One region of the Streptomyces sp. NPDC006335 genome, then DNA from elsewhere that is predicted to be linked to it. Evidence: riboswitches for the same ligand, from Rfam matches in the RefSeq annotation. Region 1 holds a riboswitch; each other region holds the start of a gene.

Region 1 (7,778 bases):
CGATAGACCCCCTGCCGTGGCTGCGCAGCCACGGACTGGACCCGACGTAATTCCTCGGGCCCAGCCCCCTTCCGGACTTCCGGCCCTTTTCGGAGCTACAGCTTCTCCACCGGCGCGTACCGCAGCAGCAGCCGCTTCGGCTTCGCTTCCCCGAAGTCGATCGTCGCCTCGGCGTTCGCGCCCGTGCCCTTCACCCCGACCACCGTGCCGAGACCGAACTGGTCGTGGGTGACGCGGTCGCCGACGGCCAGGGACACCACCGGCTTCTCCGAGGTCCTGCGGGTCGCGAAGCCGGAAGCCCCCGACGCCGAGGAACGGGAACGGGACGACGACAGCGACGCGGCGACCCCCGAGACCGGCCCCGCGGGAGCAGCGGTCGCACCCGTGCGCTTCCAGTCGACGTGCTGCGCCGGAATCTCCTCCAGGAAGCGGGAGGGCGGGTTGTACGACGGCTGCCCCCACGCGCTGCGCAGCGAGGACCGGGTCAGGTACAGCCGCTCACGCGCGCGCGTGATGCCGACGTACGCCAGGCGCCGCTCCTCCTCCAGCTCCTTGGTCTGGCCGAGGGCGCGCATGTGCGGGAAGACGCCGTCCTCCATGCCGGTGAGAAAGACGACCGGGAACTCCAGGCCCTTGGCGGTGTGCAGGGTCATCAGGGTGATGACGCCCGAGCCGTCCTCGTCCTCGTCGGGGATCTGGTCGGAGTCGGCGACGAGCGCGACCCGCTCCAGGAAGTCGGAGAGCGAGCCGGTCTCCTCGCCCTCGCCGGACTCCTGCTCGAACTCCAGGGCCACTGCGGCGAGTTCCTGGAGGTTCTCGATGCGGGTCTCGTCCTGGGGGTCGGTGGAGGCCTGCAACTCGGCGAGGTAACCGGTGCGTTCGAGGACGGCCTCCAGGACCGTCGCCGGGCCCGCGCCGGACTCGACGATCGTACGGAGCTCCTCCATCAGCACGTTGAACCGCTTGACGGCGTTGGTGGAGCGCGCGGCCATGCCGTACGCCTCGTCGACGCGCTTGAGCGCCTGCGGGAAGCTGATCTTCTCGCGCTGGGACAGGGCGTCGATCATCGCCTCGGCGCGGTCGCCGATGCCCCGCTTGGGGACGTTCAGGATGCGTCGCAGCGGTACGGAGTCCTCGGGGTTGGCGAGGACGCGCAGGTAGGCCAGGACGTCCCGGACCTCTTTGCGCTCGTAGAAGCGGACCCCGCCGACGACCTTGTAGGGCAGGCCGACGCGGATGAAGACCTCTTCGAAGACACGGGACTGGGCATTGGTGCGGTAGAAGACGGCGACGTCGCCGGCCTTCGCGTCGCCCGCGTCGGTGAGGCGGTCTATCTCGTCGGCGACGAACTGCGCCTCGTCGTGCTCGGTGTCGGCGACATAGCCGGTGATGCGCGCGCCCGCGCCCGCGTTGGTCCACAGGTTCTTGGGGCGGCGGGACTCGTTGCGCTCGATGACCGCGTTGGCGGCGGTGAGGATCGTCTGGGTGGAGCGGTAGTTCTGCTCCAGGAGGATCGTCGTCGCGTCGGGGTAGTCCTCCTCGAACTGGAGGATGTTGCGGATGGTCGCGCCGCGGAAGGCGTAGATCGACTGGTCGGCGTCACCGACGACACAGAGCTCGGCAGGCGGCAGGTCGTGCTCGCTCGGCGGTACGTCCACCGGGTGCTCGGAGGTCCCTACCAGCTCCCTGACCAGCGCGTACTGTGCGTGGTTGGTGTCCTGGTACTCGTCGACGAGGACATGCCGGAAGCGCCGGCGGTAGTGCTCGGAGACATCGGGGAACGCCCGGAGCAGGTTGACCGTCGTCATGATCAGGTCGTCGAAGTCGAGGGCGTTCGCCTCGCGCAGCCGCGACTGGTACATGGCGTAGGCCTGGGCGAGGGTCTTCTCGAAGCCGTCGGCGGCCTGGGCGGCGAAGTCCTCCTCGTCGATCAGCTCGTTCTTCAGGTTGCTGATCTTGGCGCTGAAGGACTTCGGCGGGTAGCGCTTGGGGTCGAGGTCCAGGTCGCGGCAGACCAGGGCCATGAGCCGCTTGGAGTCGGCGGCGTCGTAGATCGAGAAGGACGAGGTGAAGCCGAGCTTCTTCGACTCCCTGCGCAGGATCCGCACGCAGGCGCTGTGGAAGGTCATGACCCACATCGCGTTCGCGCGCGGGCCGACGAGCTGCTCGACGCGCTCCTTCATCTCGCCCGCGGCCTTGTTGGTGAAGGTGATCGCGAGGATCTGGCCCGGGTGGACATTGCGCTCGCCGAGGAGGTGGGCGATGCGGTGGGTGAGCACCCGGGTCTTGCCGGAACCGGCGCCGGCCACGATGAGCAGCGGGGTGCCGGAGTGCACGACGGCCGCGCGCTGGTTCTCGTTCAGCCCCTCCAGGAGGGCGGCCGGGTCCACCACCGGGCGCGGGGCGCCGTCGCGGTAGTAGGCGTCCCGGTCCGGGGGCACGTCGAACTTCCCACCGAACAGATCGTCCGGAACGGGTTCCGGTACGTGGTCGTCCTCGGGCGGCGGCGGGGGCTCCTCCCCATGCCCGCGAGGGGCCTGGAGGTCCGCCAGGAAGCTGTCGTCAAAGAGGCTGCTCATCGCTCTCCGAGTCTAGGGTGCCCCACTGACAGCCCGCCGCCGCCCCGAGAACATCCACCCGAACCGAAACCCCGACGATCTTCCGCACCGAGCCTCCGGCCGACTCCCCGCCCTTCCGCCATGCCCGCCACGGGCGGCTCCCGACCAGGCCTCATCGCCGTAGAGCGAGGGCGACGCCCTCGGGAGCGAACCTTCACGCGCACACTTGCCGTGCGAGACCTTGGTCACGACAGCTTGCCGTCGGGTAGGAGCGCGGTCGCGCCTTGCCGTGCTGCTGGAGGAGGACGGACCCACCCGCCTAGCGGTGGGGCCGCGCGCGGCAGCCTGCCGCGAGCCGACCCGCAATGCAGACAGAAGGCATCGGACCAGCGAAAACAGCCCGCGTCAGCACAGATCACTACGGATCGGCCACGCGGAGCGGCGCCCGGGACGAAGGTCACGAAAATGTATCGGGCATATCGAACATCAACCTTCACAGGGGCCACACCAGTTGGCTACCGTTCCCGGCAGGCCGTACGACCCCCTCCGGCGAACGTCGCCGGGCCGCACGGCCTCCGCCGAGTCCGCAGCGCCGCCGCGCGCCCGGAGCCGGGGACCCACCGAACCCGGGGTGAATCGGCCGACTCCCGCCCACGGGAGCGCCGTAGGGCAACCCTTCCCGCCCGAACCCGACAGCTAACCCGGTAGGCGGAGCACGGAAGGAGTCGCCTCCCTTGGCGTCGCACCGCAAGTCGCGTCCCGTCGGTACGCGCGTAGCAGGCATACGGACCCCGGCCCTCGCGACGGCCGCCCTCACCTCCGTGGCCCTGCTGTCCCAGTCGGCGAACGCCGCGCCGGCCGATGACAAGCCGAGTCTCGAAGAGGTCGAGAAGAAGGTCGACGACCTCTACCGCCAGGCCGAGTCGGCGACCGACACCTACAACGCGGCCAAGGAGAAGACGGCCAAGCAGCGCAAGCAGGTCGACACGCTCCTCGACGACGTCGCCCAGCGCACCCAGAGGCTCAACGAGGCGCGGGAGGAACTCGGTTCCTTCGCCGCGGCCCAGTACCGCACCGGCGCCGCCGCGCCCGACACGGCGACCTTCCTGCTCGCGGACACCCCGCAGGACTACTTCGACCAGACCCAGCTCATGGGCCGCTTGACGAGCCGCCAGAAGGGCGCGGTCGACGACTACGTCTCCGAGCAGTCCGCGACGATGAAGAAGCGCCAGGAGGCCTCCCAGAGCCTTCAGACGCTCACCGAGACGCAGAGCGACCTGAAGACCGCCAAGGCGACCGTCCAGCGGAAGCTCGCCGGCGCCCGCGCGCTGCTGTCGGAGCTGACGGCCCAGGAGAAGGCGCGCCTCGCGGCGATCGAGAAGCGGAAGCAGCAGGAGGCGGCCCGCAAGGCGGCGGAGCTGGCGCAGCAGCAGGCGGCGGCGGAGAAGGCCGCGCAGGAGGCCACCGCCCCGCAGGAGAGCACGTCCACGCCGACCACGTCCGCGCCGGCCGACTCCACGTACGCGACCAAGGCCGCCAAGGCCCTCGCGTTCGCCCGCGCGCAGGTCGGCAAGCCGTACGTCTGGGGCGCCACCGGCCCCGACTCCTACGACTGCTCAGGGCTCACCCAGGCCGCCTGGAAGGCCGCCGGCGTCGATCTCCCGCGCGTCACCTACGACCAGGTCAACGCCGGCACCACGGTCTCCCTGGCCGACGCGCAGCCCGGTGACCTGGTCTTCTTCTACGACGACATCAGCCACGTCGGCCTCTACATCGGCAACGGCATGATGATCCACGCCCCCAAGCCGGGCGCGTACGTCCGCGAGGAGTCGATCTACTACGACGGCGAGTCGGCGATCCACAGCGTGGTCCGCCCGGCCTGACCCCTCGTCCCCCTCGTCCCACCCTGGCGGCCCGGCTCGGCTCGGGCCGGGCGCCCTGACGGCCGTGGCGGCGACCGCCGCCCTCGGTGCCCGTCACTCCGTCCGGGCAGCCGTCAGGTCCACAGCACCGCGATGAAGACGTTGGCCGTGGTCAGCGCGCCGACCAGGCCGAACAGGCTCTTGTCCACCTTCTCGTCGTCCCGCTTCACATAGACGAGGCCGAGGATCACGATCAGCAGAGCCAGCTTGATGCCGATCTTGATGTTGTTGACGTGCTGGTCGTCGGCCTGGTTGAGGCCGACCAGGATCACCCCGGTGACCAGCATCGTCGCGGCCCCGTGGAGCATCGCGGGGACGAACCGGGCGGTGCCCTGACCCATCCCCTTCATCTGGGTGAGGAAGCCGCCGAGCAGCGAGGCGATGCCGATGATGTGCAGGCCGACGAAGAGATGGATGAGTACGTCCATGAGGCCGGAGCTTATTCAGGGGCCGCGGGGGCGTGCGCACCGGCCCCTCGCGTAGATCTTGCATATATGCGACCCATAGCACTCCGCACCCGCCGCGCGTCCCTGAATTCCGACTTCGGTCAGCGCACCGCGTGAAGTCGACTGCGCCGCCCCGGCGGCACGGTCACCTTCGGTCACCCGGCGGTCCCCTGGCGGCAGTTCCGCACAACGCGTTACCTCCCGGACACGGTCAGGTTTAGCGTCCTCCACCAGGTGACCGGCTCCCCACCGCCGCCCGGGCCAGGGGCGGCAGTCGGCCACCACCGCCGAGAAGGTCCGGCGGCGGCCCGCTCCCCCTGTGCAGGCCGTCGCCGGACGCGCACACCGCCCCGGGCGGTCGTACGGCCGCTCCCCCCTGGCGTTCGTACGTCCCGAGCCCGGGGCGGACGAACGTACGAAAGGACGTGCAGTCCACGTGGCAGCGCACCGCAAGCCCCGCAGCCGCTCGGCCGGCGGCCATACGGTCCGTACGGCAGCGACGATCGCCCTCGCGGGGGCGGCGACCGCGACGGGCTTCGACGGGATCGGACATGCCGAGCCGCAGCTCACACCGGAGCAGGTCAGGACGAAGGTCGACCGGCTGTACCAGGAGGCCGAGGCGGCCACCGAGAAGTACAACGGAGCGAAGGAGAAGGCGGAGGCCGCCGAGACCCGCCTGGACAGGCTGCGGGACGAGGCCGCCCGAAGGACGGAACAGCTCAACGAGGCCCGGGACGCGCTGGGTTCGATGGCCGCGGCGCAGTACCGCGGCGGCGGCCTCGACCCGGCGATGCAGCTGGCGCTGACCGACGACCCCGACCGGTACCTGGACAGCGCCGAGTTCGCCGAACGAGCCGGTGCCCGCCAGGCCGCCTCCGTGGCGAACGTACGCCGGCAGTTGCGGGACATCGAGCAGCTCCGCGGGGCCGCGCACATCGAGCTGGCCTCGCTGAAGTCGCGTCAGGCCGAGCTGGAGCGCCACAAGAGGACGATCACCGGCAAACTGGGCGCGGCCCGCCGACTGATGTCCCAGCTGTCGGCCGAGGAACGAGCGGTGCTCGGGGGCGCCGGCGATCGCGCCTCACGGGCCACGACAGGCGCACGCGGGGAGCTGACGGCCCCCGGCGCGGCCACCGCGGACGCCCCCAACTCCCGTGCCGCGGCGGCCGTCTCCTATGCCTACGCCAAGCTCGGCAGCCCCTACGTCTGGGGCGCCACCGGCCCGGACGCCTTCGACTGCTCGGGGCTGATCCAGGCCGCCTACCGCTCGGCCGGCATCTCCCTGCCCCGCACGACCTACGCCCAGATCGACGCCGGCCGGCGCGTCTCCCGCTCCGAACTCCTCCCCGGCGACCTGGTGTTCTTCTACTCGGGCATCAGCCACGTCGGCCTCTACGTCGGCAACGGGCAGATGATCCACGCCCCGAACCCGTCGGCGCCGGTGCGGGTGGCACCGATCGACGAGATGCCCTTCGCGGGGGCCACACGCGTGGCGTGAACGCGAGCGGTACCCGCGTCAGACCAGCCGGCGAGCCGTCGCCCACCGTGTCAGTTCGTGACGGTTGGACAGCTGCAACTTCCGCAGCACCGCCGAGACATGGGACTCGACCGTCTTCACCGAGATGAACAGCTGCTTGGCGATCTCCTTGTAGGCGTAGCCGCGCGCGATGAGCCTCAGCACCTCGCGCTCGCGCTGGGTGAGGCGGTCGAGGTCCTCGTCGACCGGCGGGGCGTCGGTGGAGGCGAAGGCGTCCAGGACGAAGCCGGCCAGGCGCGGGGAGAAGACGGCGTCGCCCTCCTGGACGCGGAAGACGGAGTTGACGAGGTCGGTGCCGGTGATCGTCTTCGTCACATAGCCGCGCGCACCGCCCCGGATCACTCCGATCACGTCCTCGGCCGCGTCCGAGACGGACAGGGCGAGGAACCGCACGGGCTGCTCGGCGTCGGCCATCAACGGCGCGCACCGGCGCAGCACTTCGACTCCGCCGCCGCCCGGGAGATGGACGTCGAGGAGGACGACCTCGGGACGGGTCGCGGTGATGACGGTGACGGCCTGGTCGACGTCCGCGGCCTCCCCGACGACCTCGACGCCGGTCTCCTCGGTGCGGCCGATCTCGGCCTGGACGCCCGTGCGGAACATGCGGTGGTCGTCGACGAGGACCACGCGCACCCGGCGCCCGTCCGCGCCCCCGGTTGCCTCCGCCGTGCCGTTCGCCTCGTCGCTCATGACGTCTTCTCCGCCCTCTCCATCTCCAGCTCGACCTCCGTGCCGCCGTCCGGCACCGCACGCAGCCGGGCCGTGCCGCCATGGCGCTCCATGCGGCCGATGATCGATTCTCTGACACCCATCCGGTCGGCGGGTATCGAGTCGAGGTCGAAGCCGGGGCCACGGTCCCGGACGGACACGAAGACCGTCCTGCCCTCGACTTCGGCGTAGACCTGTACGGCGCCGCCCTCGCCACCGTACTTGGCGGCGTTGACCATCGCCTCACGCGCGGCCTGCATCTGCGCGCCGGTTCTCTCGTCGAGCGGGCAGTCGCCGACGATCACCACCTCTATGGGGACGCCGTGCTTGTCCTCGACCTCGGCCGCGTTGCGCCGCACGGCGTCGGCGAGTTCTGTGGGTTCGTCGGCCTCGTCCTTGCCGGTGCCCTCGGGTTTGTACAGCCACGTGCGCAGGTCGCGCTCCTGGGCGCGGGCGAGGCGGCGCACCTCGTTCGCGTTCTCCGCGTTGCGCTGGATCAGGGTCAGGGTGTGCAGCACCGAGTCGTGGACGTGGGCCGCGACCTCCGCGCGCTCCTGGGCACGGATGCGCATCAGGCGCTCCTCGGAGAGGTCCTGGGTCATGCGGA
Region 2 (7,778 bases), on a different contig from region 1:
CGGCGCCCAGCCGCCCTGCCAGAGCGGCTCCAACCCCGAGAAACTCACCGCCTCCACGGCGGCCTCCCTGGGCGCGACCGACGGCGCGGACGCGGTCGCCAAGGCCTCCGCCCTCGGCATGAAGGCCGGCAGCCCCATCTACCTGGACATGGAGGCGTACGACATCACGAACAAGGCGTGCAACGACGCCGTGCTCACCTACGTGCGCGCCTTCGACAAGACCCTGCGCGCGAAGACCTACCGCGCCGGCCTCTACGGCTTCACCAGCTCCAGCGCCAAGGCGATCGCCAACGCGACCGACAAGACCGACCTGCCGGGCAACCTCTGGTACGCCCTGTGGGACAAGCAGAACACCACGACGACGGACTGGCCGTTCGGCAAGACCCAGTACACCGATCACAGCCGGGCCCACCAGTACATGGTCAACAGCAAGGAGACGCGGAACGGCTACACGATCACCGTGGACCGCGACGCCTGGGACGCCCCGGTGGCCATCACCGGCTGACCCCGGCACGCGCGTGTGCGTGCGGTGACAGCGCGGCGGTGCCGGAAGTCCCGGTGAATCGTTGGTCGAATGGGTTGGCCAGAGCCGGTCCCCTGCCTACCATCGATCACCGCAAGACCTTGTGCACCGTCGCACAATCTCCTCGGGAGGCCTCCTTGCACCGCCGTCGTCGCACCGCGCTCGTCCTCTCCGCCGCCCTCGCCGCCGCGGCACCCCTGCTCACCGCCTGCGGAAGCGACGCGCACCCCGGCGCGGCGGCCGTCGTCGGCGGGCAGCGGATCACCGTCTCCCAACTGGAGAACCGGGTTACCGAGGTGCGTGACGCGCAGCGGGCCTCCGTCACGGACGAGACGCAGTACAAGCAGGCCATCGCCAAGACCGGCACCCTCACCCGTGACGTCCTGCACGGCATGGTCCTCGACCGGGTACTGCACCGGGCGGCCGCCGACGCGGGCGTGACCGTGACCCGCAAGGAGGTCCAGGAGCTGCGGTCCGGCCTGGAGGAGCAGGCGGGCGGCGCCAAGGGCCTCAAGACCGCCTGGCTCCAGCAGTACGGCATCGCCCCCGAACGCCTCGACGAGAACCTCCGCCTCCAGCTGGAGGCCCAGAAACTCGCCGGAAAGCTCGGCACCGACACCAGCGACCCCGCCTTCTGGAACGCCCTGAGCAAGGCGTCCAAGCAACTCGACGTCGACCTCAACCCGCGCTACGGCACCTGGGACGTCACGAAGAGCACCCGCGTCGACGCGAAGACCCCGTGGGTACGTGAGGTCACGGCGACGGGGAGCGAGCAGAGCGCTTAGCGAAACGGGACGGGACCTCCGGGAGGGCGGGAGGGCCGGCAGGGGTCGGGGGCTCGCAGAGGTCGCGGGGGTCGCCGGGCTCGCAGGGGTCGCGGGATGGGGACGGTCCGTGGGATGGGGACGGTCCGCAGGGCGGCTCGCAGAACGGTCCTTTTCGCGGGCGGATGATCGTACGATCACTCCGCCGTCCCCCGCCTGTGGACAACCTGATCGCCCCGTCGGCACCGTGCGTTAGCTTCGAACTGTGAACGCAACCGGCTTCGAGCCCGCCCCCGACCAGGACCCCGACACGGCGTCCGCCCCCGGCCGCATCGTCCTGCTCACCACCAGCCACCGCGTCGCCCCCGGCCTGCTGTCCTGGCCCGCCTGGCAGGCGCTGCAAGCCGCCGACCGTGTCCTGTGCGCGGACGGCGCCCACCCCCAGCTCCCCTATCTCCGGGAGGCCGGGATCGCGGTCGACGAGACGTCCCCGACCGCGGAGGAACTGGTCGCGGCGTGCGCGGGCGGACACACGGTGGTTGTCGTGGCCACGGGCGAGGGCGAGCCGGCCCTCACGGACGGCCTGGCCCGCCTCGCCGGATCCGGACGCCTGCGGATGCCCGAGCTGGAACTGCTCCCCGCCTCCTACGACCTGCCCGGCGCCCGCCTCCTCGACCTCGTCCAAGTCATGGACCGCATCCGCAGAGAGTGCCCCTGGTCCTCCCAGCAGACCCACAAGGGCCTCGCCAAGTACGGCATCGAGGAAGCGTACGAACTCGTCGAGGCCATCGAGGAGGGCGACCGCGACGAACTGCGCGAGGAACTCGGGGACGTCCTGCTCCAGGTCATATTCCACGCCAGGATCGCCGAGGAGGACCCGGAGGCCCCCTTCTCCGTCGACGACGTCGCCGGCGGCATCGTCGCCAAGCTCATCCACCGCCACCCCCACGTCTTCGGGGACGAAACAGCCGACACCCCCGAAGAGGTCAAGGCCCACTGGCTGCGCACCAAGGCGATAGAGAAACAGCGCACCTCGGTGACCGAAGGCATCCCCCTGGGCCAGCCCGGCCTCGCCCTCGCGGCCAAGCTGGCGTCCCGCGTGCGGACGGCGGGCCTGGACGTCCCCCTCCCGGACACCGAGGGCATCGGCTACGAACTCCTCGCCCTGGCCACCCGCGCCGAGGCGGAGGGCGTCGACCCGGAGGCGGCACTGAGAGCTGCCGCACGGGTGTATCGGGATGCGATTCGGGAGGTGGAGGGGTGAGGGGGTGAGGGGTTGCGGTAGCGCCGGTTGGGTGGGGGAGGGGCCTGGCGGTGGGAGGAGGGAGGGCCCTCGGCACGTGACGGAAACGGCCCCGAGAACACCCCCCACCCCGCCCGATAACGTCAAGGAGTGACCGACCACCCCTCACCCACCCCCGCCACTCCGCCCCCCGCCCCCGCCACTCCGCCCCCCACCTCCGCCACTCCGCCCCCCACCTCCGCCACTGCGCCCCCCACCCCCCTCACTCCCCCCACCTCCACCCCCACTGCAACCCCCACCCCCCCACCTCCCCACCTCTTCACCTGGGAGTTCGCCACCAACCCCTACCCCGCCTACGCCTGGCTCCGGGAGCACGCGCCCGTGCACAGGACGCGGTTGCCCAGTGGGGTGGAGGCATGGCTGGTCACCCGCTACGCCGATGCCAAGCAGGCCCTCGCCGACCAGCGGCTCAGCAAGAACCCGGCGCATCACGACGAGCCGGCGCACGCCAAGGGGAAGACCGGTATCCCGGGGGAGCGCAAGGCGGAGCTGATGACGCATCTGCTGAACATCGACCCGCCGGACCACACCAGGCTCCGACGGCTGGTCAGCAAGGCGTTCACGCCGAGGAGGGTCGCCGAGTTCGCGCCCCGGGTGCAGGAGTTGACGGACGGTCTCATCGACGGGTTCGCGGCCACCGGCACGGCTGACCTCATTCACGATTTCGCGTTCCCGCTCCCCATCTACGCGATCTGCGACCTGCTCGGCGTCCCCCGGGAGGACCAGGACGACTTCCGGGACTGGGCGGGCATGATGATCCGGCACGGCGGCGGGCCGCGGGGCGGGGTCGCCCGGTCCGTGAAGAAGATGCGCGGCTATCTCGCCGACCTCATCCACCGGAAGCGGGAGGCGCTGCCCGACGAGCCGACCCCCGGCGAGGACCTCATCTCCGGGCTCATCCGCGCCTTTGACCACGGTGAGCATCTCACCGAGAACGAGGCCGCGGCCATGGCCTTCATCCTGCTCTTCGCGGGTTTCGAGACCACCGTCAATCTGATCGGCAACGGGGTCTACGCCCTGCTCACGCACCCCGAGCAGCGGAACCGGTTGCAGGAGTCCCTGGCCGGCGGGGAGAGGGCTCTCCTGGAGACCGGAGTGGAGGAGCTTCTCCGTTACGACGGCCCGGTCGAACTGGCCACCTGGCGGTTCGCCACCGAACCCCTGCGGATCGGCGGGCAGGACATCGCGGCCGGGGACCCGGTGCTCGTCGTACTCGCGGCCGCGGACCGGGATCCGGAGCGGTTCGCCGACCCGGATGTGCTCGATCTGTCCCGCCGTGACAATCAGCACCTCGGTTACGGCCACGGCATCCACTACTGCCTCGGTGCCCCGCTCGCCCGCCTGGAGGGCCAGACCGCGCTCGCCACTCTCCTCACCCGGCTCCCGGACCTCCAACTCGCGGTGGATTCGGCTGATTTGCGCTGGCGTGGAGGGCTCATCATGCGTGGACTGCGCACTTTGCCCGTGGAGTTCACGCCCGTCCGGTAATCGACCGAGGGGTCCGGCCTATCCCGGCGGGGTGCCGCGTAAACATGACGCGCCCTCAAGTCTGTGATCTTCACGTGATCTACGCGGCATTAACTTGTGACAAGTGATCGAATCCCTATACGTTCACGGACCAGCGCGGCCCCGTACCACCCGCCGCGCCGGTACTTGCTGTCTCGGGAAAGGTCCCTCCATGCTCTCCGGGAACGGTCGTCACCGTCGCCCCCGTCAGGCTCCGGCCCTCCTCGTGGCGGCCGGTGTGACGGGATCCGCCATCGCGATCCCACTGCTCGGGGCGACCGGCGCGAGCGCCGCCACCGGCACCACGTGGGACCGGGTCGCGGAGTGCGAGAGCGGTGGCTCCTGGAGCGCCAACGACGGCAACGGCTACTACGGCGGCCTCCAGATGTCCCAGGAGAACTGGGAGAAGTACGGCGGCCTCGAATACGCCGAGACGGCGGACCTGGCCAGCCGCAACCAGCAGATAGCCGTGGCCGAGAAGCTCCTCGCGGACCAGGGCATCGCCGCCTGGCCGACCTGTGGACTGCTCGGCGGTCTCAGCAAGGACTCCAGCTCGGCCGACGTCGACACGGGCGTGGGGAGCGACACCCCCTCTGCCTCGCCGTCCGGATCGTCCGGATCGTCCGGTTCCTCGAACTCGTCGGGCTCCGAGGAGTCTTCCGGGCTGCTCGACGCGCTGGACGGTTCGTCCGCGACGCCCTCGCCGTCGGGTACTCCCTCCAGCGGCGACAGTCCCGCCAAGTCGGACAAAAAGAACTCTTCGGAGTCCGAGAGCTCCGTGAAGGATGACGCCCAGCCCTCCGACAGCTCGCCCGTAGTGAGTCCAGAAGAGGATGAAGCGGACAAGTCGTGGCAGGAGGGCAGCTCTTCGGCCCTCGTCGACGTCGGCGCCCTCGGCTCCGGCAAGCACCGCGGCGACAGTGCCGAGGAGAATGTGACCAAGAGCGCAGCCTCCTCCTCGGCCGGCCGTCACGCCGCCCGCACCTACACGGTCCGGGAGGGTGACTCCCTCGTCTCCATCGCCGACTCCCTTGGCCTCGACGGCGGATGGCGTGCCCTCTACGCCGAGAACAAGGACCGCATCGGAGCTGACCCGAGCAACATCGTCGCCGGTCAGACGCTCGACACAGGGGCTGAATAGGGTCGAAAAGACCTGAAAAACAGCGGGAGTTCACGTCACACTTCGCACCGAATGTCCACTTTGGTGAAAGTGTGGGATGAGTCTCAGAAGCCCTGATCGTCTTTGAAATTCCGCCGAGCGCGTGTCTACGGTCGTGACCGCTCGGCAACCCGAGCCCCGTCTGTCGCAACGCCGAATCCTGCCAGCGGCCGTACGGGAACAGTCGTCGCGTCAAGCGCCGTAGGCAGGAGCGGGGGACCCAAGGTAAGTGCCGGGCCCAGCAGTTCACGCTGGACCGGCTTGGGGTTAAGTCGCGCACCGCGAGGTGTGCGACCGGGCAACTCAACCGGCCCGAACCCGACAGCTCACCTCGCAGGCGTCGGTGAGGGGATCCACCATGCTGTTTTCCGGCAAGGGCAAGCACCGTCGTCCGTCCAAGGCCACCCGCGCCGCCGCGCTCGCCGGCGTCACCGGTGTCGCCATCGCCGCCCCGCTGATGGCGGCCGGCAGCGCCTCCGCCGCCACCGCCTCCGAGTGGGACGCCGTGGCCCAGTGCGAGTCCGGCGGCAACTGGTCCATCAACACCGGCAACGGCTACTACGGCGGCCTGCAGTTCTCCGCCTCCACCTGGGCCGCGTACGGCGGCACGCAGTACGCCGCGCAGGCCAACCAGGCCAGCAAGTCCCAGCAGATCGCCGTGGCCGAGAAGGTCCTCGCCTCCCAGGGCAAGGGTGCCTGGCCGGTCTGCGGCAAGGGGCTGTCCAGCGCCGGCTACAGCGGCGGCTCGTCCTCCTCCAGCTCGAACTCCAGCTCCTCGAACTCGGGCACCAGCACGCGCTCGACCGACGAGCAGAGCGCCTCCCGCTCGAACGACCGCCCGGCGGCCAAGAAGACCGTCACCACCCCGACCGGCAAGAAGGTCAAGAAGGGCGATGGCGAGTACAAGGTCGTCAAGGGTGACACCCTCAGCTCGATCGCCGAGAAGCACAAGGTCAAGGGCGGCTGGCAGAAGCTGTTCGAGCTGAACAAGGACATCATCGACGACGCCGACTTCATCTTCCCGGGTCAGCAGCTGCACCTGAAGTAAGAGACCTGGCTGAACCACAGGGCCCTCACAGCCGTGTCCTCCAGGATGAAGGCCTCGTGAGGGTCACCCCCCGTCCCCCACGGGCTCCCCGCTCCGGTGCGTGTTCCCCCGTACGCACCGGGGCGGGGTTTTTTCATGCCCCGGCGCCGACCGGTCTTTGTTCAGTTCAGAAACAATTTACTCTCGGTTCTGTCCAGGGGGCGGTCCACACGGTGGCCGATCCCCCGGAGCCGGTTAGGCTCGGACTCGCAGAACCCACCGCGGTCCCGGCGGACCGTGTCACATCCCAAGAAGGAGATGCTCGTGCCGTCCATCGACGTCGTCGTAGCCCGGGAAATCCTGGACTCCCGAGGCAACCCCACGGTCGAGGTCGAGGTCGGCCTCGACGACGGCAGCACCGGTCGTGCCGCCGTCCCCTCCGGCGCCTCCACGGGCGCCTTCGAGGCCATCGAGCTGCGCGACGGTGACCCGAACCGCTACCAGGGCAAGGGTGTCGAGAAGGCGGTCCTCGCCGTCATCGAGCAGATCGGCCCGGAGCTCGTCGGCTACGACGCCACCGAGCAGCGCCTGATCGACCAGGCGATGTTCGACCTGGACGCCACCGACAACAAGGGCTCGCTCGGCGCCAACGCCATCCTCGGCGTCTCCCTGGCCGTCGCCCACGCCGCCTCCGAGGCCAGCGACCTCCCGCTCTTCCGCTACCTGGGCGGCCCGAACGCGCACCTGCTGCCGGTGCCGATGATGAACATCCTGAACGGCGGCTCGCACGCCGACTCCAACGTGGACATCCAGGAGTTCATGATCGCCCCGATCGGCGCGGAGTCCTTCTCCGAGGCGCTGCGCTGGGGCACCGAGGTCTACCACACCCTCAAGAAGGTCCTGAAGAGCAAGGGCCTGTCCACCGGCCTCGGCGACGAGGGCGGCTTCGCGCCGAACCTCGAGTCCAACCGCGCCGCCCTGGACCTCATCCTCGAGGCGATCAAGGAAGCCGGTTACATCCCCGGCGAGCAGGTCGCCCTGGCGCTCGACGTCGCCGCCTCCGAGTTCTACAAGGACGGCAAGTACCAGTTCGAGGGCAAGGACCGCTCGGCCGCCGAGATGACGGAGTACTACGAGGAGCTCGTGGCGGCCTACCCGCTCGTCTCCATCGAGGACCCGCTGTTCGAGGACGACTGGGCCGGCTGGAAGGTCCTCACCGACAAGCTCGGCGACAAGGTCCAGATCGTCGGCGACGACCTGTTCGTCACCAACCCGGAGCGCCTGGCCCGCGGCATCGAGGACGGCGCCGCCAACGCGCTGCTCGTCAAGGTGAACCAGATCGGCTCGCTCACCGAGACCCTCGACGCCGTCGAGCTCGCCCAGCGCAGCGGCTTCAAGTGCATGATGTCCCACCGCTCGGGCGAGACCGAGGACGTCACCATCGCCGACCTGGCCGTCGCCACCAACTGCGGCCAGATCAAGACCGGCGCCCCGGC
Region 3 (7,778 bases), on a different contig from region 1:
CGTCGATCTCGGCGAGCACGCTGGAGTGCCCCATCCAGGTCAGCCGCAGGCCGGTGGCAGGGGGCTTGGAGAGGTCGGCGAGCGTGGTGGCATGCACCGGGATCCGGCCTTCCGGAGCCCGCAGCTTTCGGCCGTCGCTGTCGAAGAACGTCCTGGCGAACGTCGCCGACCCCTCGGGCCGGATCCGGGCGGTTCCGCCGGGGTTCTGGAAGACACCGTTCGCGAAGTGGGGGGATCTGCGGATGCGCGCCATGCGCTCACCGCTCGGGTCCGCACCGAAGGCCGCGGGCTGCAGCGCGCGGAGCCCGGAGCTCAGGGGACGGAAGCCGGTCACGGTACCTCCAGGTGGAGTCGCTGAGGCATCCATTATGGTCCGCCCCTCTGACAGCGCCGGGACTGCCCGGTCACACCGGTGAGGACGCCGCCGGAGCCGATCACGTTGACAGGGCGCCCCCGGATGCAAATACTGACTCCCCGTTCAGTAACCGCCCGCCCGTACCGGAGCCCGCGTGACCACCCCCTTGCTGTCGCTCACCTGGACCGACCACGTCACCGGCCGCCAGGGCTTCCTGGTCGTCGACCGGCTGGTGCGGGGAGTCGCCAGCGGCGGTCTGCGGATGCGCCCGGGCTGCACGCTGGACGAGGTCGCCGGGCTCGCCCGTGGCATGACCATGAAGGAGGCCCTGCACTACGACCCCGCGGCGCGGTACGTCCCGCTGGGCGGGGCGAAGGGCGGCATCGACTGCGACCCCCGGGACCCGGAGGCGTACGGCCTGCTCGTGCGCTACTTGCGCGCCCTGCGGCCGTACATCGAGAGCCTCTGGACGACCGGCGAGGACCTCGGTCTCAGCCAGGACCTGGTGGACCGGGCGGCCGCGGAGGCAGGCCTGGTCTCCTCGATCCAGGCGGTCTATCCCCTGCTCGACGACGAGGCCGCGGCCCGGCGGCGGCTCGCGGACGCCTTCGCCGTGGAGGTGGACGGCATCGGGCTCGACGAGCTGGCGGGCGGCTGCGGGGTGGCCGAGTCGGCGCTCGCGGCCCTGGACGCGGCCGGGGTGCCGTACGCGGGCACGCGCGTGGCCGTGCAGGGTCTCGGCACCATGGGCGGGGCCACGGCCCGCTTCCTCACGCGCGCGGGGCTCACCGTCGTGGCCGTCGCCGACATCAAGGGCACGGTCTTCAACCCGGCAGGGCTCGACGTCGAGGCGCTGCTGGCCGCGCGGGACGCCCACGGCACCGTGGACCGCTCCGCCCTGCGCCCCGCCGACCGTGAACTACCCGGTGAGGCCTGGCTGTCGCTCGACGCGGAGGTGCTCGTGCCCGCGGCGGTGTCCTACGCGATCGACTCCGGCAACCAGGAGCGGATCCGGGCCCGTTGGATCGTCGAGGCGGCCAACATGCCCGTCCTGCCCGCGGCGGAGGCGCTGCTGGCCGCGCGCGGGGTGACCGTACTGCCGGACGTGGTGGTCAACTCCGGGACGAACGCCTGGTGGTGGTGGACCCTGTTCGGCGACATCGGCGCGGACGCGGACGAGGCCTTCGCGCACATACGGCGTTCCATGCGCGCCCTGGTGGAGCAGTTGCTGGCGCGCGCGGAGGCGGACGGCACCTCGCCCCGGGCCGCCGCACACGCGCTGGTCGCGGACCGGTTGCCGGTGATCGCGGAGCGGTTCGGCCGGTACCGCTGACCTGGCCCGTCACGCTGTGCCGGTCGCGGGACGGACTAGGGTGACCCCGTGGCGAGAGTGCGGTTGACAGTGGCCGAGCGGCGCGAGGAGTTGCTGCGGGCCGCCATCGAGCAGATCGAGGCGCGGGGTGTGGCGGCCGTCAGGATCGCCGACGTGGCCTCGGCGCTCGGGGTGAGCAACGCCCTGGTGCTCTATCACTTCTCCACGAAGGAGAAGCTGGTCGCCGCCGCGTTCACCTACGCCGCCGAGGACGACCTGGCCCATCTGCGCAAGCTTCTCGGCCGCCGTACCAGCGCCCTGCGCCGGCTCCGGTCGGCCGTGCGCTGGTACGCCCCGACGGGCCAGGCCAAGGGCTGGCGCCTGTGGATCGAGGGCTGGGCGGTGGCCCTGCGCGAGCCGGCGCTCCAGGAGGTCACCCGCGACCTCGACAGGCGCTGGAAGGCGGCGCTCACGGAGGTGATCGCCGAGGGCGTGGCCGCGGGCGAGTTCCACTGCCCGGACCCGGAGGCCACCGCCCTGCGCCTGACCGCCCTGCTGGACGGCCTGGCCGTCCAGCTGACGTCCTACGCGGGCGCGGTGGCCAGGTACCGGGCCCAGGAGTGGGTGGACGAGGCCCTGGCGCGCGAACTCGGGCTGGACGGCACGAGTTCGGTCTAGCGGCGGAGCGTGGTCGGGCCGCCCCGAGGGACGACCCGGCCGCGCGCGCCGGCCGAGACCGGCCCGGCACCCGGCGCACCAGCACCAGCACCAGCACCAGCACCAGCACCGCGCACGGCTCAAGCCACCGGAGCGATCCGCGACTTGATGTCGTCCGGCGACAGCACGCCCTTGGCCGTCACATGGTCCCCGGAGGACTCCCCCCGCAGCCGGCGCCCGATCCACGGCACCAGGAACTCACGCGCCCAGTGCACATCGTCCCGCCGCACGTCCAGCGGCCCGCGAGGGGGTAGCGGCGGCCAGGGCTGGTCCGGGTCCGCCGGCACCTCCAGTCCCAGCACCTGTCCCGCACGGAGGGCCACACGCGTGTGGCCCTCGGGAGACAGGTGCAGCCGGTCGCTGTCCCAGGCCCGCCGGTCCTGGATGGTCTTCAGGGACCACAGGTCGAGCACCGGGCACCCGTACCGGTCGGCGACGGCCCGCACATGTCCGTTGTACGTGGCGATCTTGCCGCGCAGATGCTTGAGCACGGGCACACCACGGGTGTCGAAGCCGGTCGTGACCATGACCGTGCCGCACGCCTGCGTGAGCCGGGCGATCGCCCGCTCGAAGCGTTCGGCGACCTCGTCGGGGTCGGTGCCGGGCCGGATGATGTCGTTGCCGCCCGCACAGAACGACACCAGGTCCGGTGCCATGTCGACGGCCTGCGGAAGCTGGTCCTCGACGATCTGGTCCAGGAGCTTCCCGCGTACGGCGAGATTGCTGTACCTGAAGTCGCCCTCGGGCCGCCGGTCCGCGAGGAGTACCGCGAACCGGTCGGCCCAGCCGACGAACGCCCCGTCGGGGCCGGGGTCGCCGACGCCCTCGGTGAAGCTGTCCCCCACCGCCACGTACGACCCGATCACTGAGCTGCTGTCATTCTTCGAATCGTCTGCCACAGCCGTTCATGATTCACCTTCGAATGTGACCTACGCGACCGTAGGCAGGGCTTGACGGGCGGTGAGATAAGCCACTCCTAAAGTGTTGGCCAAACTAGGAATAGGCCTTTCATCAGTGATGTTGACGCTGCGACCGCCACACCCCGAAGTCCCGGATCCGGAAGTGGCTCCAGGTGGTCCGGAAGGCGAAGTGCCCGCTCGTGTAGGGCTGCGGGTCGGTGTAGTCGAAGACGAGCCGCCCGTTGTTCCACCACTGCACCGCGGCGCCGTCGGAGACGATCCGCACCCGGTTCGGCTCGTTCGCGACCAGCAGCGGCTCGGTGTAGTCGCGGACGAGGGGCCGCACGCCGGGTTCTCCGACATAGCGGCGCAGCCGTGTCGTGGTGTTGTAGTTGGCGCCGTAGCCGGAGTAGTACGTCTTCAGGTAGTCGTACTCCGCCAGCGCCCCGTTCCGGGGCGTGGCGAAGAGGTCGTCGGGGGACCGGACGTCGACCGCGTTCCAGAAGTTGTTCAGGTCGGACACCCGGTCGTTGACCCCGCCCGCGGACACGGGCGTGGCGGTGTACTCCAGGACGTACGGCCCTTCGAGCGGCTGCCGGAACCAGATCGTCGCACCGGCCGGCACGTCGACCTCCAGGACCCCGCGCCGTGCGGTGACCGTGCCGCCCTGCTCCAGTTCGACGGCCCAACGGCCCAGACCGTGGCGGAAGTCGTCGTGAGCGACGAGGCGGCGGTGGCGGGGGGAGGCGCTCGCGGTGGCCGCGGGGGCGAGGGCGCCCAGGGCGGCGCCGGCGGCGAGAGCCCCGAAGGCTCTGCGCGTGGTCGTCATGGGGGACGGTTCCTTCCGGGAAGGGGATGAACTCCGAAGCCGTTAGAAAGCGCTTGCACAGCAACGGAGTTCACTCTGCCGCGCCCCTCCCCCACCTGTCGACGCCTCGGGCGCGCCTGCCACAAGAACGCCACGAAGTGACCATGCGGGCGCCGACAAGCACGGTCGGCCTCCCGCTCCTGAAAAGACTCCGGAAGGCTTCTGAAGCCCTTCTGAAGACTTCTCAGGCTTCTGAAGGCTTCTCAAAAGGCTTCTGTGGGCTTCTCAAGGCTTCCGAGAAAACACCGAAGGCCGGACCCGGGGATCGGGGTCCGGCCTTCGGTGGCACAGGGAGGCATCGTCAGCCGACGGCGACGCCCTTCGAGCGGAGGTAGGCGACCGGGTCCACGTCGGAGCCGTAGTCCGGCGTGGTGCGGATCTCGAAGTGCAGGTGCGGGCCGGTCACATTGCCGGTTGCGCCGGAGAGGCCGATCTGCTGGCCCTCGGTCACGGTCTGACCGGCCGACACGGAGAGCTGGGACAGGTGGGCGTACTGGGCGTAGTAGCCGTCGTTCAGCTTGATGACGACCTGGTTGCCGTAGGCGCCGCCCCAGCCCGCGGAGACGACCGTGCCCGCGGCCACGGCCTTGAGGGAGGTGCCGGTCGGGACGACGAAGTCGACGCCGGTGTGGTAGCCGCTGGACCACATGCTGCCCGCGACGCGGTACCCGGTGCCGACGGTGGCGCCGCTGACCGGGAGGGTGTAGCCGCTGGAGCCGGCGGTGTCGGAGCTCTGGGTGGCGGTCGCCGGCTTCGAGGACGACTTCTTCGACTCCGTCTTCTCGGCCTTCGCCGAGGACGGCGCCGAGGACTGGGTCTTCGCCGTGCTCGCCTTGGCCTTCTTGCCGATCGTGAGCTTCAGACCCGGGTGGATCAACGACGGGTCGTCGCCGACGACCTCACGGTTGTCGGCGTAGAGCTTCTTCCAGCCACCGCTGACGTGCTGTTCGTCGGCGATCTTCGAGAGATAGTCGCCGACCCGCACCGAATAGGTGCGTACGGTCGGGGTCTTCGCGGAGTTCTTCTTCGCAGCCGTCTTTTCAGCGGACTTCTCGGCGGACTTCTGCGTGACCGGAAGCGACTGAACCGCTTTTTCCGACACGGACTGGGAAGTGGCGGCGTGCGCGCCGGTGGCCCCCATGAGCGGGAGGGCGAGCGCGGCACCCCCGGTTCCGGCGACGGCGATCGAGCGGGTGAAGCGCTGGGACTTCGGACGGCGGTGCTTACCCTTCGCGGGCATGGCGAATTCCTCTCCGGCGCCTGCGAGGTGAGCTGTCGGGTGCGAGCTGGAGATGCCCGGCCGCGCCGAGACGCGACTTAACCCCAAGCCTGTTCCGGGAACCGAAACAGGCGTTGATACCTGTGGGTCCCCCGCTCCTGCCGTGCACGGGTGAGTGAGTGTGGGGAATCCGTTCGGCGGCAGGATTGGGCGTCCGACCGGATCGGTGGCGAACGTAAACGAGCAAGACGCAAAGGGACAAGTGAGAGGTTGCGCGGGTATGCGTTTTTGTTGATCCCTAATGAGAATTGCCGGTCACGCTGCGTGAATCGGACGCCCTTCCCCCACACAAATCCCCTTGCCAAACCTGCGAATTACGTGAACATGACGGGCGACACACGGTCACGGGTATGACGCTCCTCACGTCACGAATTCACAGGAACCCTCATCTTGGGCGGAGTTGGAAGGAAGCCATTAATTCGGACAGAAGCCCTAGATGCGACGCAGGCGGATAACCGTGGCATCGAAGTCGCCGCGCAAGCCGGTACGAAGTCCGTGATGCAGCAGTACGCCCCCTCGGTGCACTTCGCCCGTTTCACGGCATTCGTACGTTGCTGTCGGGTCAAGTCCGCGCAGCCGCAGCGAGGGGACCGACTCGCCGTACTTCTGCGCCTGGAGCCAGGCGAGAACGACGGTCTCGTCCCCGAGGACGTACTGCACCGCGCTCAGCCCACCCCGCGGAGGCCGCAGCCGGTAGAGGTCGCCGCGCTGCACCACGGGGCGGATCTCCTTGTAGAGGTTCACCCACCGACCGGCTTCGGCCAGCTCCTCCTCGGTCCACTCCGCGAGGTCGCCGCCGACTCCGAGCACGCCGGCCATCGCGCTCACGAACCGGAACCGAAGAGAACTCACCCGGTCGTTGAGCTGGGTGTTGGGACTGTCGGTGACCCAGGCGGCCATCACCCGCGCGGGATGGATCTGGCTGAAGCCGTGCTGGATGGCGAGCCGGTCGAGCGGGTCGGTGTTGTCCGAGGTCCACACCTGGTCGGTACGGCTCAGCACCCCGAGGTCGATCCGGCCACCGCCCCCGGAGCAGGACTCGAAGGCCACACCCGGGTGAGCCGCCCGCAACCGGTCCAGGAGGGCGTAGAAGCCGCGCACATGGTCGACCCACAGGCGCTGCGGGTAGGGCTCACCGGGCCAGCCCGCGTCCGTGAAGCAGCGGTTGAAGTCCCACTTCACATAGTCGATCGGGGCCGAGGAGAGCAAAGTGTCGAGCTGCTCCCACAAGTACTCCTGGACGTCCTCGCGCGCGAGGTTCAGCACGAGCTGGTTGCGGAACTCCGTCCGCTTTCGCCCTGTCTGGTACTGCACCCAGTCCGGGTGGGCGCGGTACAGCTCGCTGTCCGGGTTGATCATCTCCGGCTCGACCCAGATGCCGAACTGCATGCCGAGCGCGCGCACGTAGTCGGCGAGCGGCTTGAGGCCGGACGGGAAGCGGTCGGGGTTGGGCGTCCAGTCGCCGAGCCCGGCCCGGTCGCTGGTCCGGGCGCCGAACCAGCCGTCGTCCACCACGAACAGCTCGACACCGATGGCCGCGGCCCGCCGGGCGAGGGTGCCCTGCTGCTCCTCGGAGATGTCGAAGTTGGTGGCCTCCCAGGAGTTGAACAGCACGGGCCTGTCCTGGTCCGCGTCCGGGATGACGTACGCCCGCTGGTAGGCGTGCCAGGCGCGGCTCGCGCCGCCGTAGCCGCCGTCGCTCCAGAGACCGGCGAAGAGGGGGGTCGTGAAGGACTCCCCGGCCGCCAGCAGGAGCAGACCCGAGTCGTCGTATCCGGCGCCGCCGGTGATCTGCACACGCGCGTCGGGCAGTTGCGCCACGGCGATCCGCCAGGAACCCGACCAGCCGAGGGCGACGCCGTAGACCTCGCCCCGCTCCTCGGTGGCGTCGGTGTCGAGCGCGACCCACGGCAGGTGCTGGTGCCCGGTGTGGCCGCGGCGGCTGCCGACGACCTTCTCGCCGTACGTGAGGGGGGTCCGCGTGAGCAGGGACTCGGCGGCCCAGCGGCCGTGCAGCTGGGAAAGCCGCCAGCCGTCCTCGCGGTCGGGCAGGGTCCAGGTGGCGGAGTCGGCGCGCAGCAGCTCGACCGGGGCCGGGCCCTGGTTGTCCAGGGTCACCCAGCGCTCCAGGACGTCGTCGCGCATCCGGTAGTGCAGCGTGATGATCAGCCCGCCGTCGCGGAACCGCAGCCGCAGTTCGTCGTCATCGGTGTCGTAGGCCTCGAAGATCCACTCGGTACCGCGCCGCTCGTCGGTGCGCACGGACAGGGCGGGGCGCGTGAAGCGGGGGCCACCCTCGACGGGGTATTCCTCGCGTCCGTCGAGCGGGGCCTCGAAGGGCCAGTACT
Region 4 (7,778 bases), on a different contig from region 1:
AGCGCCGCGAGCACCTTCCGGCCGCGCTCGGTCTCCAGGTGCTTGCCGGCGCCCGACTGGCGCGGGCTCTCCACCGTCGTACCGACGCGGTACTTGCCGGTGAGGAACCCGGAGGCGAGGGCGTAGTACGGGACGGCGGCAAGGCCCTGCCGGGAGGCGACGGCCTGGAGTTCGCCCTCGTACGTGTCGCGCGAGACCAGGTTGTAGTGGGGCTGGAGGGCGGCATAGCGCGCGAGCCCCTCGCGGTCGGAGAAGTCGAGGGACTCCGCGAGGCGCGCGGCGGAGATGTTGGAGGCGCCGATCGCCCGCACCTTGCCCGCCCTCACCAGCTCGTCCAGCGCGCCGATGATCTCCTCGACCGGCACCTCGGGCTTGTCGAAGTGGGTGTAGTAGAGGTCGATGTGGTCGGTGCCCAGGCGCCGCAGCGAAGCGTCCGCCGCCGCCTTGATGTTCGCGGCGGTCAGGCCGGGGAAGTCGGGGTGCTGGCTGACCTTCGTGGCGATGACGACGTCGTCGCGGTTGCCGCGTGCCGCCACCCACTTGCCGATGATGGTCTCGGACTCGCCCCCGGAGTTCCCGTCGACCCACGCCGAGTACGAGTCGGCCGTGTCGATGAAGTTGCCGCCGGCCGCGGTGTACGCGTCGAGGACGGCGAAGGAGGTGGCCTCGTCGGCGGTCCAGCCGAAGACGTTGCCGCCGAGGGAGAGCGGGAAGACCTCGAGACCGGAGGAGCCGAGCTTGCGAAGAGAAGTCATGCCGTACGTCAACGCCCGTGCCGGACGCCGGTCTTCCGACCCGGCCGCAAAGTCCTCGTAAACAAGCGGAATCAGTGGCTCCGACGCACCGGCAGCCCTGACGTCGGGGGGACGTCGTCAGGGCTGCCGGAGTTCGCGTAAGACCTCGGAAGCGGAAGACCTCAGGGGGTGAGACCCTTGCCGCGCAGCCACGCCGCCGGGTCGATCCCGTCGGCCGAGCCGTTCGGGTGGACCTCCAGGTGCAGGTGCGCGCCGGTCACGTTGCCGGTGGCGCCCACGCGGCCGATGACGTCACCGGTGCCGACCTTCTGGCCGACGCTGACGCTGATCGAGGACTGGTGGCAGAACCACAGCTCGGTGCCGTCGTCGAGGGTGAGGATCGTGCGGTAGCCGTAGGAACCGGCCCAGCCGGCCTCGGTGATGGTGCCGCTGTGGACCGCCTTGATGAGCGTGCCCGTGGGAGCGGCGAAGTCGAGGCCCGTGTGGTAGCCGGAGGACCACAGGGAGCCGGCCTGACCGAAGGTCGAGGTGATGGTGTACGACGAGGTCGGCAGCGTGTACTGCTTGGCGAGCTCGGCCAGGCGCTCGGCCTCGGCCTTCTTCGCCGCCTCCTCCTCCGCCTTCTTCTTCGCGGCGGCGGCCTTCTCCTGGGCTTCCTTCTCCGCCTTGGCGGCGGCCGCGTCGGCCTCCTTCTGGGCGGCGTCCGCGACGGCCTGGGCGGCCTTGGTGTCGAGCTGGTCCTGCTGGAGCTCGGCCTGGGCCAGGATGCGCGAGCGCAGTGCCTCACCGGCGTCCGAGGTGCCCTCGGCGGTGGCGGCGCTGGTGGCGCCGACGCTGCTGAAGGCGCTCGTGTCGTCCGCGGCGGTGTCGGAGTCGTCCGAGATGAGCGAGCCCACGTTCGGCAGGTCGGGCATCGAGATGGAGACCGGCGGCTTGCCGGTGTTGGCGCTGGCCATCCCGCCCGCGCTGACCGCGGCTATGACGCCGACGCCCAGGACGGTGGAGCTACGGGCGAAGCCCCCGCCACGCTGCTTGGCGACGCGATGCCGGCCTCGTACGGGAGCGAGGGAGTCCGCGGTCGGGTTCCACTCGCCGAGCGGAGCCTCGTCGTCGGCACGGTAGCCGCCGTACACGAGGGTGTCGCTCGGAACGTACGGCGCCTCGGGGGCAGGCGGGTTGGACGCCACGTGGGCGCGCTCCTTTCCTTCCTTCTCGCCTACCGGGTTAGCTGACGGGTTCGGAGCAGGAAGGTCTCCTACGCGCGTATACCCGCCGTGTTGCCACGGCGGACTGACGAGCGATTCACCCCAAGGTGGTGGTTCCCCGGTTCCCTTGCGGAATTCGGCGCGTGAGCACGGAGCCGTCTCTTGTGACGGCTGGGACGACCGCGCTGCGTTATCGAACGTTAATAGACCCGGGGGCCCGATTCCAAGCTGTTCCGCTTGATCATTAACGAAATCCCGCTGGACTTACGGCCCATGAACGGCGAAAAACGGGCGAGTTGACCTTGCCTCAGATGACAGGCAGGTGTTGACGGCGTGTCAGTCGTTGTGCGGAGGGCGCTCACCCGATCACAGCACGTCACATCACGCCACGAAGCGCGCCGACGGCGTGCCGCTGCCGCGAAAACACTCAGGGCCGGATCCAGTAACTGGAATCCGGCCCTGAGCCTTGAGTAGCGGGGACAGGATTTGAACCTGCGACCTCTGGGTTATGAGCCCAGCGAGCTACCGAGCTGCTCCACCCCGCGTCGTTGTGTGACCAGCATACGTCATCCGCGGGGCGGTTCGCGCCAGGGGTGTTTCAGAGGCACCGCGCGGCGGCACCGAGCGGGGTCGGCCACCGCCCAGGTGACGTTCAGCCGACGCCGAGTTCGGTCAATTCGCCCAGCGGCAGCGTGTGCTGGGTCTGGAGGACCTTGGCGCGCAGGTAGCGGACGTTGTGCGCGGTGGTGAAGACACCGGTGGGGACCCGGTCGCGGACGTCGATGCCGAGGTCGCGCAACTGGCCCGCCTTGTCGGGGTTGTTGGAGAGCAGGTCGAGCCGGTCGATCCCGAGGGCCTGGAGCATCTGCGCGGCCGCCGTGTAGTCGCGGGCATCCTCGGGCAGGCCCAGCGCGGTGTTCGCCGCGTAGGTGTCGAGGCCCTGGTCCTGGAGGGCGTACGCGTCGAGCTTGTTGTAGAGGCCGATGCCGCGGCCCTCCTGGCGGAGGTAGAGCAGGACGCCACCGCGCTCGGCTATGCGCTCGACCGCCTCGCGCAGCTGCGGGCCGCAGTCGCAGCGGGCGGAGCCGAAGACGTCGCCGGTGAGGCACTCGGAGTGCAGCCGCACCAGCGGGGCGGTACCGGGGGCGGGGTCGCCGAGGACGACGGCGAGGTGCTCGCGCCCGTCGGTCAGGCCGTGGAAGGTGACGAGCTCGGCGTCTACGCGGTAGCCGTCCCCGAAGCGCAGCGGGACGCGGACGCGGGAGCGCTGGGTGGCGGCGGGCAGGTCGGGCATGCGGATACTCCGGTCCGTAGGCATACCTGCTTCAGATTTGAAGCAGTTCTACTGATCGAGACCCTACCCTATGCTTTAAATTTGAAGCAACGACTTTATGGCGCTCGTCACACGCGCGTGCTCAGGAACAGGACGGGGACGACCGCCGACGCCACGGGACCTCCTCCGAGGGGCCGCCCTCCCCCTGGAGCCCCGCGGTGACACTGGAGAAGATCTCCTCCAACTGCCCCACCTGCTCCGGGGTGAGCCGGTCGAAGAGCGCGGCACGGACCGTCTCCACATGCCCCGGCGCAGCCCGCTCCAGCACCGCCATACCCTCGTCCGTGAGGACCGCGATGCTGCCCCGCTTGTCCCACTGGCAGCTCTCGCGCCGCACCAGCCCGTCCTTCTCCAGCCGGGCGACGGCGTACGTCAGCCGGGGCCGGGTGATCTTCAGCCCCTCGGCGAGATCGGTCATCCGCAGCCGGCGCTCCGGGGTCTCGGAGAGGTTGGCCAGGATGGAGTAGTACAGGTGCGGCATGCCGGCCTCCTGCTGGAGCTGCCGGTCGATGGTGTCCTCCAGGAGGAGCGAGGCGGCGATGTACGCACGCCAGGCTCGCTGCTCGTCGGGGCTGAGCCAGCGGGTCGTCATGGTCCCAGTGTAGGTTTGCTTCAAACTTGAACCAAGCCCCGCCGCTCCGAAGTGCTCTGAAGCACCTGAAGTGCTCTGAAGCTCCCGCACCCGTTTCCGAGAGGAACCCCGCCGATGCCCCACCCCTACGTCCTCCTCTCCGCCGCGGTCTCCCTCGACGGCTACCTCGACGACACCGGCCCCGACCGCCTCCTCCTGTCCAGCCCGGCCGACTTCGACCGCGTCGACGAGGTCCGCGCCTCCGTGGACGCGATCCTCGTCGGCGCCGGCACCATCCGCGCCGACAACCCCCGCCTGCTGGTGAACTCCGAGACGCGCCGCGCGGCCCGCACCGCCGCCGGGAAACCGCCGTACCCCCTCAAGGTCACGGTCAGCGGCTCGGGCGAGCTGGACCCGGCCGCGAACTTCTGGCACACCGGCGGCGACAAGCTGGTCTGCACGACGGACCAGGGCGCGGAGCGGGCCCGCGCGCTGGGCCTGGCGGCCGACGTGGTCTCCCTGGGCCCGGAACTCGACTGGCGCCGCCTGCTGGAGCACCTGCGTGAGGAGCGCGGGGTGGAGCGGCTGATGGTGGAGGGCGGCGGCCGGATCCACACCCAGCTCCTCCAGCAGGGCCTGGCGGACGAGGTGCAGCTCGTCCTGGCCCCCGTCTTCGTCGGCAGCCCGCAGGCCCCCCGCCTCTTCGGCCCGGGCGCGTACCAGCCCGGCCGGCTGCGCCTGGTGGAGACCCGCCGTATCGAGGACGTGGTCCTGATGCGCTACGAGCCCACCGCCCCCGGCGCGGGCCTGGTCCCCGTCGCCGCGGACCACCACTGGCTCGCGCTGGCCTGTGAGTTGGCGACGCGATGCCCGCCCTCGCGGACGGCGTTCAGCGTGGGCGCGGTGGTGGTGGCGGCCGACGGCACGGAGCTGGCGCGCGGACACTCCAGGGAGGGCGACGACCCGGTCGTCCACGCGGAGGAGTCGGCGCTGGCGAAGATCGCCCCCGACGACCCGCGGCTGCCGTCCGCGACGGTCTACACGAGCCTGGAACCCTGCACCCACCGCGCCTCCCGCCCGGCCCCCTGCGCCCGGCTGATCCTGGACGCGGGGGTACGCCGGGTGGTGACGGCCTGGCGGGAGCCGGACACCTTCGTGGCGGCGGCGGACGGGACGGGACTACTCACCGGCAAGGGCGTGGACGTGGTGGTGCTGGACGAGTACGCGGAGCGGGCGAAGGCCCCGAACCGTCATCTGGCGTGACCAGGGCCCTGACGTGCCGGCCCGGGAGACGAAGCGGCGCCCGACCCGACCGAAGCCGAACCGGGCGCCAGCAGTCTCCCGTCGGCATGAAAATGAGGGCCACCCTGCAGGACCGGTCGTGCGGGCGTCCCAGGCACGCCGAGCCAGGCCGGTGCCCACGGATCCGAAACACGTTATGCCTCAACTGGCGGCACCTCTATTCTGGTCTGTTGCCCACCTGGAGATAGACACCATGACCGCCCTGACAGACCCGCTCACCGAAGAGCAACGGCTCCTCCTCGACATCGTGTGGGCGACGTTCGTCGAACACGAGCGCTTCCCGAACTTTTTCCACGTCGCTTACCGCATGCGAAAGCACGGCCACGACGCCGCGAAGGTCCTCTATAGCTTCCCTGTGATTGGCCACGACCAGGTCTCAAACGGCTACCGGGCCGTCGGGTGGTGGGGGCACGGCTTCACCCCGCAGTCCGACGGGCCGGTGTACCTGACCATGGCGGGGCTCTACCACCTGCAGCATGACCAGATGGCCCGCGATCTTGCCCGTGGCCTGCTGGCGTATATGCAGCAGATGACCCGGGAGCAGGACAGGATCCTCGACAGCCCCTTCGACCTGCCCGATATCGACGTGAACCTCGGCGACGTCCTGAAGGAGATTGACGGCACCAGTCCCCTGCTGGAGCGCATGGCTCAAATCGCCGACCGCGAGTGGCCAGGCATGCGCTTCAACAAGACATCCCTCACTGGCCGACTCGGCGCGCTGCCATCCGCGGACTGCGACACCCTCGACCTCTACCTCGCCGATATCGCCGCCCACCTGTCGCCGCCTGCGCCGCCGGAGGCGCTGTCCTTCACCGAGCCGCGCGCCTTGTTGCGCGCGCTGAACTTCCTCGACGTCACCTACGAGCTGGTATTCGGCGAAGCCCTAGTTATCCCGCCGCCCATGGATCGCTCCAGCCTCCTCGCCTTGGACGTCGGCGACGAAGCGGCCTACAACTCCGGGCTGGTCGTCTTGACCGACATCCTGCGCGACTTCAAGGTGCCCGGCCGCAGTCCAGGCTCGGGCCTGCTGCGACTAGAGGAACATCTCGCCGACAAGCTACCCGCGCTCGACCGCGACGCGGTCCACCAGGCCGTACAGCTCCTGGACCAGATCCGTGTCATCCGCAACTCCGCCGTCCACCCCAAGCCACGGCCGGAACTCGCCACCGCCCACCACGCGCTTGGGCTGGGCTTCCCGGTCCGCGACTTCACCGCTGCCTGGGACAGCGTCCGCGCGCACGCTGAGCGGGCCGTGAGCAACCTGCAGGAGGCGATCCAGTCCGCTAGGCCCTGAGACCAGTCGCCGCGGCAGGTGTTTCTATCTGTTCGGTCAAGGTCTGTGGGCTTGGTCAGGAGAAATAAGGTAGCCAGAGGGGGAATGATCTTGATGGGTGGTTCCGGACGCTTCTTCGGTGTCCGGAACCACCTCGTCAGGTCAGGTTCGATGTGACCTTCGATCCGATCCCTCGCGGCCGCCGCTGCGTCGTCCGCTCACGCACCACCCAAGCACCCAACGCGTTCTACCGTGGTCGAGGGGCCGACTCCGATCACGCCTCGTTGCTTGGGTCAAGGGGGCGCCCTCTCGCAGAGCCACTCCGAAGGGACCATTACTCGCCAAGTCCGTATCACCCTGGGCAAACTGCTGATCCGATGGGAAAGCCGCTGGCAAGATGGCCGCTTGGGTGGACTGCGCGGCAGTCGGGGGAGCAAGGAGCAGTGGGTGGGGACGACGATTAACGGCCGGTTTCTGTTGCTCCCTCAGGAGGCCCGCCCGGGGGGTTTGTCCGAGGTCCGCAAGGCCGTGGACATCAAGAGCGCTGGCGGTGACCACGTCGCCGTGAAGCTGCTCAAGCAGCGCGAGGACGACGCGATCACCCGGATCTTCCTGGAGCGGGAGACCTCGGCGCTCAAGGCACTGAATCATCCCCATATCGTGCGGATGCTCGACTCTGGCTGGGATCAAGGGCTGGAGCGGTACTTCATCGCCCTGGAGTGGATTGACCGCAGCCTCAAGGACGAGATGGCAGATGGCCGTCCCCTTGACTGGCCGGCCTACTTCACACGTATAGGCGGACCGTTGGCTTCCGCCCTCGCGTATGCCCACGAGAAGGAGATCGAGCACCGTGATCTGAAACCGGGAAATGTCCTGCTGACCGGCGACGGCACGGTCAAGCTCGCCGACTTCGGGATCGCCAAGATCTTGTCCAAGGCCGCAGCCGTGACCGACGAGACGGTCGCGGACTTCCGATCCGCTCTGTACTCGCCGCCCGAGCAGAGCGAGGCAGTCCCGTACGTCCGTGACGTGTACGCCTACGCGGTCCTGGCCATTCAGGTCCTCTCCCGCAGCCAGGCACGTGACTACCACGATCTGGCGACGGTACTCGACGGTCTGGAACTCGACACCGAGATCCGCAACGTCCTCAGAACCTGCATCGACCTCGACCCGAAGAAGCGGCCAGCCAACGCTATCGTCCTCGAACACCGGCTCCTGGAGGCCGAGCGGGTCTGCGAAAACCGTGATGCTCGCCAACGCAACGCGCTCTGGCTGAAGATGACCCGTCGCGCGGCCGAAAGCTTGAGCACCACCCCGGCCGGAGAAGAGATCGACTGGG

Evidence for each region. Region 1 has a riboswitch for cyclic di-AMP ahead of ABZ098_RS07530 (NlpC/P60 family protein). Riboswitches for the same ligand answer to the same signal wherever they lie in the genome.
Region 2: another riboswitch for cyclic di-AMP. It lies ahead of ABZ098_RS22045 (transglycosylase family protein); the one in region 1 lies ahead of ABZ098_RS07530 (NlpC/P60 family protein).
Region 3: another riboswitch for cyclic di-AMP. It lies ahead of ABZ098_RS14280 (peptidoglycan DD-metalloendopeptidase family protein); the one in region 1 lies ahead of ABZ098_RS07530 (NlpC/P60 family protein).
Region 4: another riboswitch for cyclic di-AMP. It lies ahead of ABZ098_RS39135 (M23 family metallopeptidase); the one in region 1 lies ahead of ABZ098_RS07530 (NlpC/P60 family protein).

What each region holds. Positions count from the first base shown of each region.
Region 1 covers NZ_JBEXQX010000002.1:337,586-345,363, reverse strand. The annotation lists gene ABZ098_RS07540 (M23 family metallopeptidase) at 1-50, shown strand, start outside; gene pcrA (DNA helicase PcrA) at 96-2,579, opposite strand; cyclic di-AMP (ydaO/yuaA leader) riboswitch at 3,125-3,284, shown strand; gene ABZ098_RS07530 (NlpC/P60 family protein) at 3,293-4,441, shown strand; gene ABZ098_RS07525 (hypothetical protein) at 4,555-4,908, opposite strand; gene ABZ098_RS07520 (NlpC/P60 family protein) at 5,363-6,424, shown strand; gene ABZ098_RS07515 (response regulator transcription factor) at 6,443-7,153, opposite strand; gene ABZ098_RS07510 (PspC domain-containing protein) at 7,150-7,778, opposite strand, start outside.
Region 2 covers NZ_JBEXQX010000007.1:306,041-313,818, forward strand. The annotation lists gene ABZ098_RS22020 (glycoside hydrolase domain-containing protein) at 1-505, shown strand, start outside; gene ABZ098_RS22025 (SurA N-terminal domain-containing protein) at 661-1,308, shown strand; gene ABZ098_RS22030 (nucleoside triphosphate pyrophosphohydrolase) at 1,553-2,551, shown strand; gene ABZ098_RS22035 (cytochrome P450) at 2,681-4,078, shown strand; gene ABZ098_RS22040 (transglycosylase family protein) at 4,269-5,237, shown strand; cyclic di-AMP (ydaO/yuaA leader) riboswitch at 5,443-5,610, shown strand; gene ABZ098_RS22045 (transglycosylase family protein) at 5,614-6,303, shown strand; gene eno (phosphopyruvate hydratase) at 6,601-7,778, shown strand, end outside.
Region 3 covers NZ_JBEXQX010000004.1:99,469-107,246, reverse strand. The annotation lists gene ABZ098_RS14305 (MBL fold metallo-hydrolase) at 1-334, opposite strand, end outside; gene ABZ098_RS14300 (Glu/Leu/Phe/Val dehydrogenase dimerization domain-containing protein) at 510-1,688, shown strand; gene ABZ098_RS14295 (TetR/AcrR family transcriptional regulator) at 1,737-2,345, shown strand; gene ABZ098_RS14290 (SGNH/GDSL hydrolase family protein) at 2,465-3,250, opposite strand; gene ABZ098_RS14285 (DUF6250 domain-containing protein) at 3,396-4,112, opposite strand; gene ABZ098_RS14280 (peptidoglycan DD-metalloendopeptidase family protein) at 4,453-5,391, opposite strand; cyclic di-AMP (ydaO/yuaA leader) riboswitch at 5,396-5,554, opposite strand; gene ABZ098_RS14275 (alpha-galactosidase) at 5,863-7,778, opposite strand, start outside.
Region 4 covers NZ_JBEXQX010000022.1:105,922-113,699, reverse strand. The annotation lists gene ABZ098_RS39140 (aldo/keto reductase) at 1-755, opposite strand, end outside; gene ABZ098_RS39135 (M23 family metallopeptidase) at 917-1,942, opposite strand; cyclic di-AMP (ydaO/yuaA leader) riboswitch at 1,954-2,112, opposite strand; tRNA gene ABZ098_RS39130 (tRNA-Met) at 2,432-2,505, opposite strand; gene ribA (GTP cyclohydrolase II) at 2,613-3,254, opposite strand; gene ABZ098_RS39120 (MarR family transcriptional regulator) at 3,376-3,885, opposite strand; gene ABZ098_RS39115 (dihydrofolate reductase family protein) at 4,000-5,127, shown strand; gene ABZ098_RS39110 (hypothetical protein) at 5,360-6,460, shown strand; gene ABZ098_RS39105 (serine/threonine-protein kinase) at 6,887-7,778, shown strand, end outside.